One region of the Komagataeibacter oboediens genome, then DNA from elsewhere that is predicted to be linked to it. Evidence: riboswitches for the same ligand, from Rfam matches in the RefSeq annotation. Region 1 holds a riboswitch; each other region holds the start of a gene.
The links. Region 1 has a riboswitch for cobalamin ahead of HNO79_RS16430 (hypothetical protein). Riboswitches for the same ligand answer to the same signal wherever they lie in the genome.
Positions count from the first base shown of each region.

Region 2: it holds a riboswitch for cobalamin, as region 1 does, so the genes downstream of both, HNO79_RS08980 (TonB-dependent receptor plug domain-containing protein) here and HNO79_RS16430 (hypothetical protein) in region 1, are expected to answer to the same signal.
Region 3: it holds a riboswitch for cobalamin, as region 1 does, so the genes downstream of both, HNO79_RS02330 (DUF1636 domain-containing protein) here and HNO79_RS16430 (hypothetical protein) in region 1, are expected to answer to the same signal.

Region 1 covers NZ_JABLUU010000061.1:5,257-8,530, forward strand. Annotated here, with positions in the region: gene HNO79_RS16420 (hypothetical protein) at 109-624, shown strand; gene HNO79_RS16425 (hypothetical protein) at 605-1,090, shown strand; cobalamin riboswitch at 1,284-1,518, shown strand; gene HNO79_RS16430 (hypothetical protein) at 1,483-1,851, shown strand; gene HNO79_RS16435 (DUF2147 domain-containing protein) at 1,905-2,378, shown strand; gene HNO79_RS16440 (aromatic ring-hydroxylating oxygenase subunit alpha) at 2,449-3,274, opposite strand, start outside.
Region 2 covers NZ_JABLUU010000008.1:126,558-129,831, forward strand. Annotated here, with positions in the region: gene HNO79_RS08980 (TonB-dependent receptor plug domain-containing protein) at 1-1,688, opposite strand, end outside; cobalamin riboswitch at 1,808-2,027, opposite strand; gene HNO79_RS08985 (ribonucleotide-diphosphate reductase subunit beta) at 2,289-3,266, shown strand.
Region 3 covers NZ_JABLUU010000002.1:83,724-86,997, reverse strand. Annotated here, with positions in the region: gene cobW (cobalamin biosynthesis protein CobW) at 1-999, opposite strand, end outside; gene HNO79_RS02330 (DUF1636 domain-containing protein) at 1,005-1,406, opposite strand; cobalamin riboswitch at 1,565-1,805, opposite strand; gene HNO79_RS02325 (histidine phosphatase family protein) at 1,859-2,401, opposite strand; gene HNO79_RS02320 (CbtB domain-containing protein) at 2,574-2,798, shown strand; gene acuI (acrylyl-CoA reductase (NADPH)) at 2,892-3,274, opposite strand, start outside.

The DNA of each region.
Region 1 (3,274 bases):
AGGCAACCTTAGCAACAGACCTCGCGGCCTGCGGCTTATAATTCGCATGTACTTTCCTGACCCCAGGACACAGGTACCTACGTTTTATTCTGATAAAAAGAAATATCCATGAACACAGATATGAGCATGGTACTCCCTTCCATTGCGTCGCGCCTAATGGCGACCATTACGGAGCCAGAGCCGGTTGTTGCAATTCGGATGCTTATTGCGGCCTGTCTGGATCAATCCTCGTCCCTTCGCCTGCGGCTACCAGAGGTAAAGCAGCTTTTCGCCCGCTTTATAGCCGCCATTATGCGTGAAAGGACAGATGCTCTGGAGGCTATTGCCAACTCGGTGGAAAAACAGATCACCGCGCTGTCTTTTCGTCCGTTTACGCCGCGACAGGTTCGACAGATTCTGGGGATCACCAACCAGGAGCGTCTTTTCTGGACACGAGACGGGCGCCTGCACCAGACAGGAACAATCCTGAACAATCAGCGCGGCCAGAAATTCAGAGTTCCTGTATATTGTGCCGAGAGAATTGGATGGCTCAGTCAGAACCCAGACATGATCGCGGCATGGCGTGACGAGGATGCTCGCATCCTGACTCAAGAAGGCCTGTCCGATGCAGATCTTTCCAGTTAATCCGATCCGATTCCCGGTGAAACGAAAAATGGCCTCTCCCGTCCCTTCGCCTGATTTTATTCTCATACAACAGCGGCGACGTCAGCGTTCTGTCTCGGTATCCCGCCTTATGGAATCCGCACCTCTGCGGGAAGATGTAATTCAGGCAATAGCCAAGACTGAACTCCCTGCCCCCAATCCGGAAGACCGCATTCGTGCGGATGGATTTGAAACATTCCTACGTCTGGTACCTTCCGCTGGCCGATTACCCGCTGCGCCGAAGGCGCGGGGCGACTATCTTGAGGAACTGTTTTCGCCCCTGCTATTAGAAGCTCTCGCCTATGTGGATACAGCCCGCGATTTATCGGACACGCACGGGGTCGAGGCGCTCATGGCCTTGCTTCAGGCCTATATTTCCGCGCAATGGACAATTGGCGCGCGTGACGCCGCCATGCACTTGTATAGCGCATCAAGCCCGAACGCCTGATTGACAACATAGTGGCTAACGCGCGGGCGCGTATCCCCGCCCGCGTGTTTCGAAGATGAAGACACTGAGTGACCTACACTTATTGGATCGGAGCGACAAGTTTGATTGGCATCAACAAGCTCTTCGTTCCATGCAGGCCGGCATCGCGTTTCGAGGAATTGGGCGTTCCTCTCACTTCGCGCATAATGGAATGAGACCCTTGATTGATGATGGCCCCGCGCGAGCGGGTTAAAAGGGAACGCTGTAACGCTCTGGCTGGACAATTCTGTTCCGGGAGCCAGTCAGCGGCTGCTCCCGCAACTGTATGCGGTATGCCACCAGTTCGTTCACCTGCGGGTGAGCCACTGTTTCCCTTGGGGAATGGGAAGGCATGAACTGGCTGGCCATGATCCGTGAGCCAGGAGACCTGCCATCGTCTGCAAACCACGTCGTCGGGCGGGATGCACCGAAGGCAGGAGATTTCCCATGCGTCATGGGAAGACCAATGCGGCCGATCAATGCCCCCCATGTTTCCTGTTTCTGGCGGAAACATCGTGATGCAGCATCGCGGGACCGGCGCGTTTCTGACAACCGGCCTGAAACGCCCGCATGTTGCTGAAGACCCTTACTGGGCCCTTCAAGCCGGTGCAGCAATGGGCAGCAGGCGCGACAAGGCTATCATGGAAAACGTCCATGGCGTAGATAGCACCCTCGCCGCTCATTCCCATGGCGCGCATCTCGGGGCATCAATCATGCGCTTTTCGATCCGAATTCTCCGATAGATCCGCCGATGTTCCATAATTTTAGTCATGTACGAAGCGACGAAAGACACATCATGAATATTGCGCAAAAAGCAACCTGTGTCTCGCTAATACTCAGTATCATGATTGGAGGGGCTGCTGTTCACGCACAAGTTCCTCCAGCGACAACAGTTCCGCCCGCCGTTCTGGGGCAATGGGTCACCAGAAATCACAAGGGTGTTTTCGAGATCACACGGTGTGGCGACCATCTGTGTGGAAAGCTGGTTGGCCTGAACTATAGTAATGACATCCCACGCGACCAGACGGACCGTTCGGAATGTGGGTTGCCCATGCTGCGGGACTTCGTGCCGGATCCGGATCAACCAGACCGGTGGAACGGGTCCATTCTCGACCCCAATACCAATCATGTGTATCAAGCGCGCATGTGGGTTAACCAGTCCGGACAACTCAAGTTACGGGGCTATCTCGGGATTCCGATGTTCGGACAGACACAGACATGGCTTCCTTATCGCGGTCATATCGGCCCGAACTGCAAAATGAGCACCTGATCTGCGTGGTGCCTGGTCAGGAGAAGATGCCCATGCGCCTTGAGACGGGGCATGGGCGTCTATCAGTTTATTATCCGATATCTTTCTGGGACGGCATACCATTCTGGATAAGCAGTTGGCGCAGCGCCATGATAACTGGAAAGACCTCCTGATTCCGGTCGCCGTCCTGCTCCCGCCAGGCCTGCTGCTCCAGTTCAACAATTTCGCGATCTTCTGTGAAAACACGCTCCGTAAAGGCGATCAGCAGCGGCCACGCCAGATCCAGTAAAAATGGTATTTTCAACCTGCGTATGGAGAGCAGGCCAAATACCCGGTTGATCAATTCTTCCCGGTCCTGTGGCACATATGCAATCCACAGTTCCATGACCGGTTCATCAATCCCCTCCGTCTCGATCCGCAATGTCTGATAGGGATACTGCGTGCGGATGGTCATGACATCCCGATAGGCAAAATCCCGGCCATCCTTGCGACGCTGCCCGTAAATCAGAGCCTCGCTCAGCGGCTGCCTGCCAGACGTGCGGGCAAAGGTATAGCGGGCCTCCACAAAATCCTCACCCCGATCCATGCCTAGAAACCGTGGCTTCATGCTTCCGACCAGTCGGCTGTGCAGAATCTGGTGGTTCATGTCCATCAGGTTTTCATGCATGAAGCTGTAGTGACATTGCACGACTTTTCCAAACCGGCGGGTACGGTAATGGGGGTCACGGACACGTGGAAAGTCCGGCAGCGCAATGCTATCGGATTTTTCCAGATCCCCCATGAACACAAAGATGAGACCATCCTTCTCGCGGCATGCCCATGTCCGCAGTCGTGGCGGTTCGTTTTCCAGCTTCATGCCGGGGGAAAAACACTGGCCACGCCGACTGTATTTCAGTCCATGGTATGCACAGCGAATG
Region 2 (3,274 bases), on a different contig from region 1:
TACATCCGCGCCTTCGCAACATTGTCAAAGGTGCCGTTGAAGTTGCCCGACGAATCATACCAGTCGGCGGACTGGATCAGGTTCCGGACCCTGTTGTCATACCATGTGGCGCCAAAATTCAGGTGATCATGCAGAAGTTTCTGCTCCACGCCCGCGTCGTAGCCAATCAGCTGTTCCGCCTTCAGGTCCGGGTTGCCCCTTTCCGAATAACCGGCCCCCACCTGATTGACGAACAGCTGGTACAGCGCAGGGCCGTGGAAACCCGAACCGGCACTGGCCTTGATGATGGTGCCGGTTCCGGGAACGTGGATCGCGGGTGCCACGCGCCAGGTCACATGGTTGCCGTAACGCGAATTGGCGTCGTAACGGATGTTGGCAGCGCCATACAGGATATGCTTCCAGTTGCCCTGATACTGCCCGTAGCCTGCGGTCGTATCCATGCTGGCGGATGTATCGTACCCGCTGTCCCACATGCTGGATGCCGTATGGCTGGTATCGAACGTATCGTGGAAATGCTCGGCACCCACCAGAAGCTGCCCGTACCGCCCGAAACTGAACGTGCCGTGCCAGTCCACCTTCAACCGGCCTGAACGGTAGTAATAGGGATCGGGATTGACCGGACTGCCGTAGCTTGTGCCGGTCTCGGTCCAGCGGTTGCGGTTGGTCATGTAACCAAGGCCCAGCACCTGATCAAAAAAACCGTGGAAGGAAACCAGATGCGCCGTCCCGCGCACGATGGCCTCGTTCTGGGTGGTCTGTTCCCGCACCCCTGAATCCCCATACGCATTTTCAGCCTGCAGGTCATACAGTGAATAGGAATGGTTATTGCCCTGTATCAGGCGCGCCGTCAGGCCAAGGTCAAGATTATGGGTCACGTCGTAGCCCAGCCTGATATTGGCGCTGCGGTTGTCATTGCGGTTGCCTTCGTGCCGCTGCTGGCGGTCCGCGCCATAATATCGTTCGATATAGGACGGGATATTATTGAACCCATCCATACGATAATGGGAAAATTCAACATTATAATGGAACTGCCCCCTGCTGCCTCGCGCACCGAAGGTCTGGTTGAAGGTTCCGTACCCGCCGCCTTCGATCCGGACGAATGGCCTGAAGCGTCCCTGCCCCTGTGCCGTGGTGATGTCGATAACACCCGCCATGGCGTCCGCGCCGTACAGGCCGCTCTGCGGGCCACGCAGGACCTCGATACGACCGATGCCATCGGTCAGGAACTGCCCGGCATCAAAGGCATTGGTGGTATTGCTGCCGTCATTGATGTCCATGCCATCCAGCCGGACCTTGACCTCGCGGGAATTATTGCCGCGCAGGAAAATGGACGACGTGCCGCCCGCCCCGCCCGTCTGCACCACGTTCAGGCCGGGCTGGCGTGCAAGGATATCCGTCAGGCTGCGCCGCTGCTGGGTCTGGATCTGCTTTTCGGTGATGATGGTCATGCTGGTACCGATATCATCCACCCCTGTCGGCCTGCGCGCGGCGCTGACGCTGATCAGTTCGGGCAGGCCGGCATTGTCGGGCGTGACAATGGCTTTCATACTGCCATTGCCAGCGATGTATTGCTTCACGGATGGTTTTTCTGGTGTATCCTTCCCGATGGGCACATCGGCATACGCCATCGTGGCGCCTAGTGTCATGAATGCCGTCGAGGCAATCAGAAAATCACGGAAAATGGTCATAAGGTCTGGATCTCGCGGTCACATCATCGTTGCCACGAGAGCGCGCCGCCACCCGGTTTCCGATCCATAAGAAAACCCGTGGCACCACACCGTCAGGACACCCCGCCCGACAGGTCTCGGTCGCAACCATCATGACGGCAGGTCTCCTGGCTTGCGGCGTCGTCTCCCGCACAACCTTCCCGGAAAACCGCGGTTTCCAGTGGCCCGGACCTTATGTCCGGTAATGCGGGGAACATACCGCTTACAGTTGCGGGGACAGCCGAAGCATTGGACCGCAATCCGCACTTCGTTCCCTTTTCACCCCTTATATGCAGGGGAACCGTCAGCAGGGTTCTGATCGGATGGGCCAGCCCTGTCAACCCGGATCCGCGCGGCCAACGCGGGCGCTGGGGCTGGTCACGTCATTTTTTCCTAAACCGTGGCCACGGTCCGTGCCGTGTGTCCTCAGCGCCGCACCTGAAGATAAAAAACAGCCGGAAAAAGCAGCTTGCCATACCGTGGGAACGGCAATCTGCCCACTGTTTCCCCGGCGGAAGCCGGCTGCGCGCGACGTGGAAATCCACCTGACGTTGGATACTTTTTGGGTTATAGAAGTGGATCATGAGCACAGACACACCCAACCTTCTTTCCCCCAGCCCGGTCTACAAACCGTTCCGTTACCCATGGGCGTTCGAGGCGTGGAAAACCCAGCAGTCCCTGCACTGGCTGCCCGAGGAAATTCCCCTTGGTGATGATGTGAAGGACTGGAACAACAACCTGTCCGAGACGGAAAAATATCTGGTCACCCAGATTTTCCGCCTGTTCACCCAACAGGATACCGAGGTCGAGAACGCCTATATCGATCTGTATATGCCCCGCTTCAAGCCGACCGAAGTGCGGATGATGCTTTCGGCGTTCACCAATATGGAATCGATCCATCAGGCGGCCTACAGCCACCTTCTGGACACCATCGGCATGCCGGAAACCGAATATGCCGCCTTCCTTGAATACGAGGAAATGGCCGCGAAGCACGAATTCCTTAAACGCTTCAACATGGACGACCATTATAATACCGCCCTGTCCATGGCAGTGTTCGCGGGCTTTACCGAAGGGCTGCAGCTTTTCGCGTCCTTCGCCATGCTGCTCAACTTCCCGCGCCATAATTTGATGAAGGGCATGGGGCAGGTCGTGACATGGTCCGTGCGTGACGAAAGCCTGCACGTTGAAAGCATCACGCGCCTGTTCAAGACCTACATGCAGGAATTTGGTCGCCAGATTGACAAGCCCGCCGTGGCGGATGCCATCCACCTGGCCTGCCGTGAAATTGTGGAGAACGAGGACCGCTTCATCGACCTCGCTTTCCGCATGGGGCCGGTGAAGGGCCTGTCAGCGGATGAGGTCAAGCAGTATATCCGCTTCATCGCCAATCGCCGCCTGATCGGGCTGGAACTCGATCCGATCTATGACGTACCCAGCAATCCCCTGCCGTGGATTGACGAGATGATGAACGCGGTGGAGCACACCAACTTTTTCGAAAACCGGGCAACGGAATACAGCCGGGGCGCGACACAGGGAACGTGGGACGAAGCGTTCGCCTGAAATACCGG
Region 3 (3,274 bases), on a different contig from region 1:
AATGACCACAAGGCTGCCCGTGCGCGGCGCGTCCTTGGGCAGGGCGCGGTCGAACTGGTGGCGGAAACGGCTGCCCACCCCCTGCACCGCAAGGCGCATGGCCTTGCCGCGCACCGTGGCGTAGCCCTTCATGCGCAGGATGTCATGCCGTTCAGCCAGTGTTTTCAGCCGCGCGACGAAATCTTCCACGCTGTCCTGTTCGGGCACGGGTGCGACAAAGCTTTCGAAATCATCGTGCTCGTGCTCGCCGCCTTCGGCATCGTGGTGCGAGGGACGGGCGTCAAGGTCATCTTCCGCTGCGGCATCAAGCCCCAGCAGGATGGCGGGGTCCACCTGTCCGTCGGTCGCGCGCACCACCTTCACCACGCGCGGGATCTCGGCGCGGATGGACGATTCCACCGCGTCGGCCTGCGCGGGCGTCATGAGGTCGGTCTTGTTCAGCACCACCAGGTCGGCGGACAGAAGCTGGTCCTCGTATACTTCAGCCAGCGGGTTGTCGTGGTCCAGCGACGGGTCGGCGGCCTGCTGGCGGGCGACTTCCTCGGGGTCGTCGGCAAAGCGGCCGGCGGCGACCGCGGGACCATCCACGACCGTCACCACGCCATCCACCGTCATGCGGGTGCGGATGGTGGGCCAGCCAAATGCCTTGAGCAGCGGCTTGGGCAGCGCCAGCCCCGATGTCTCGATCACGATATGGTCGGGCGGTGCATCACGGTCCAGCAGCGCCTCCATGGTGGGCAGGAAGTCATCTGCCACCGTGCAGCACAGGCAGCCATTGGTCAGTTCGACAATATCCTCGTCGCGGCAGCCTTCCACGCCACAGGCGCGCAGCGTATCGCCATCAATGCCCAGCGTGCCGAATTCATTGACGACAATGGCGATGCGCTGTCCCTTCGCATTGGCCAGCACATGGCGCAGCAGCGTGGTCTTGCCCGCCCCCAGGAAACCGGTGATGACGGTAACGGGCACCCGCGCGCGGGCCGTGGTGGATGGGGTCATGGCGATCAGGCTCCTGAAAAAAGGGATGCGGGGAAACGGCCGCGCACCATGTCCGACAGGCTGGCGGGGCGGCGGGACGGCATGACGGTGCCGCTGCGTGATGCGCCGTAGGCCGCGACATACGTCATGAGGTCATCCGCCTTCTCCGGCCCGAGATTGGCCAGCAGCCAACCCCATTTGCCCGGCATGGCCACCACGGCGGTGCAGCCGTCATTGCAGGCGGCAAGGCAGCTGACCTCGTGTACCACGACCTGCGGGCTGTCCGCCGCCAGCGCCTGCATGGCGTCATGCAGCTGCCGTCCCGGCGGATTGTCGGACGCGGGCAGGCCACGGCGGCAGGTCACGCAGACATGCAGGTGAACGGGGCCGGTCTCATCCGTCGGCTCGGGTGGTGCGGGAATGCTCATGACGGTCCGTGCCCTTTCGCGGCGGTGCTGCGCGTGGCAGCTGAATGCGGGGTGCACGGTCATGGCGGCGTCACCCGGCATGGGGCGGGATGGTCGCCTGTCGCGTGCCGGGCACCCCGCCGGCCATGCGATCGAATTCGGTCCTGTTATGCCCGCCGGCAGGGCGTGGCATGATGGCAGGTCTCCTGGCTTGTGGCGGAGGGTGCGGCCGCACCCCCGATCCCGGCGGCCTTCCCGGTCCCGTGAAGGGGGCCAGTGGCGTATGCCGGTCCATGTTTTCATGGACCGTGCCGGGACATCACCACCCACAGTTGCGGGGGCAGCGACGGACTTGCCGGTATGGCGCACCGTCTTCCCTATTCTCCCCCGGAAGGGGGAACCATCACCGGCGGATTTAGACGATCGGTCCCGGCACTGTCAAAGGAACCCGGTGCGGGGCGCATGCCATGCGGTCATGGCAGCGGTGCGCCGCTGATGGCCACGCGCCATGCCGTATGGCGGGTCAGGCGGGACCGGGTCAGGGGGGCGATATCCAGCCGTGACAGCATGGCTGCGCTTCCGCCAAGGGCAGCCACCACGATGGCCCGGACCACCGTGGCATGCGTCAGCACCGTGATCTGCGCGGGCGCAGGCGGCAGGGCATCCAGCCACCGGGTCATGCGATGCAGGTGCGCAGCCCGGCTTTCACCCCCCGGCGGGGTGAAACCGGCATCCGCAACCCAGCGCGCCACGTCGTCAGGCGGCAGGTCCTTCAGCGATTGCCCGTGCCATGCGCCCATGTCCGGCGCGGTCAGAGCCGCCTGCGGGCAGGCCGTGCCGGTGGCGGTGGAAGGCCACGCGGCCAGAAGGGCGGGGGGCAGCATGATCTGCCCGGCCGTCCCGATGTGCCGCGCCAGACCGGTGGGCAGGGGCGGGATTTCATCACGTCTCGGGAAAATGCCGCGACGCATGCACCCGGCGGCAGGCAGCGCGATGCAGGTCAGGGTCTGGGTCATGCGCAGTGGCCGCGCACGGGGGGAAGGGGTGGGATATGCACAGGGAGTGATTGACCTTCCATGCCGTTTTTGGAAACATGCGCCCCGATCCGGTTATGGGAAGGACGGCCTGACGCGGCACGTCGCCCACATGCTGCCCCGGGTCGCATGTGATCCAGGGAGTTTCCAGTCAATGAGCCAAGATACATCCGTTCTGTCCAGCGCCGCTGTCGCCGCGCCGCAGGTTTCCATCCCGGTTCGCGACCTGTTGCCGTGGGGTGTGTTCGGGCTGGTTCTGGCGTCCCTGCTGCTGTATTTCGTCGGAGCGGAGCAGGGGGCGACCTCCCTTATTTCCGGTCATTACGTGCATGAATTCGTGCATGATGGCCGTCACCTGCTGGGTTTCCCCTGCCACTGAAGGCACGGCGTCGTGCCATGGTTGCGCGATGGCGGGTGACGGACGGCATGCCCCTGCGGGCATGCCGTTTTTTATTGCGTGGCCCCGGGTGGTTCAGTTGATGGTGATGACGGTCCGGCCCCGGATATGACCGGCAAGGATGCGCGGCGCGATGGCAATGGCGTCGGACAGGGGGGCATCGTGCAGCATGCTTTCCAGTCGTGTGGGATCGATATCGCGCGCCAGCCGGGCCCATGCCGTCATGCGGCGCGGACGCGGACACATCACGCTGTCGATTCCCTGCAGGCGTACGCCGCGCAGGATGAACGGCGCCACTGTCATCGGTAGCGCCAGCCCGCCCGCCAGCCCGCATGCCGCCACCGTGCCCCCGTACTGGATGGAGGCGCACATCGCGGCCAGCGTCTCGCCACCTACAACGTCGATTCCCCCCGCCCAGCGCGCGGTTTCCAGCGCCTTGCCAGTGGGAGACAGGGTAT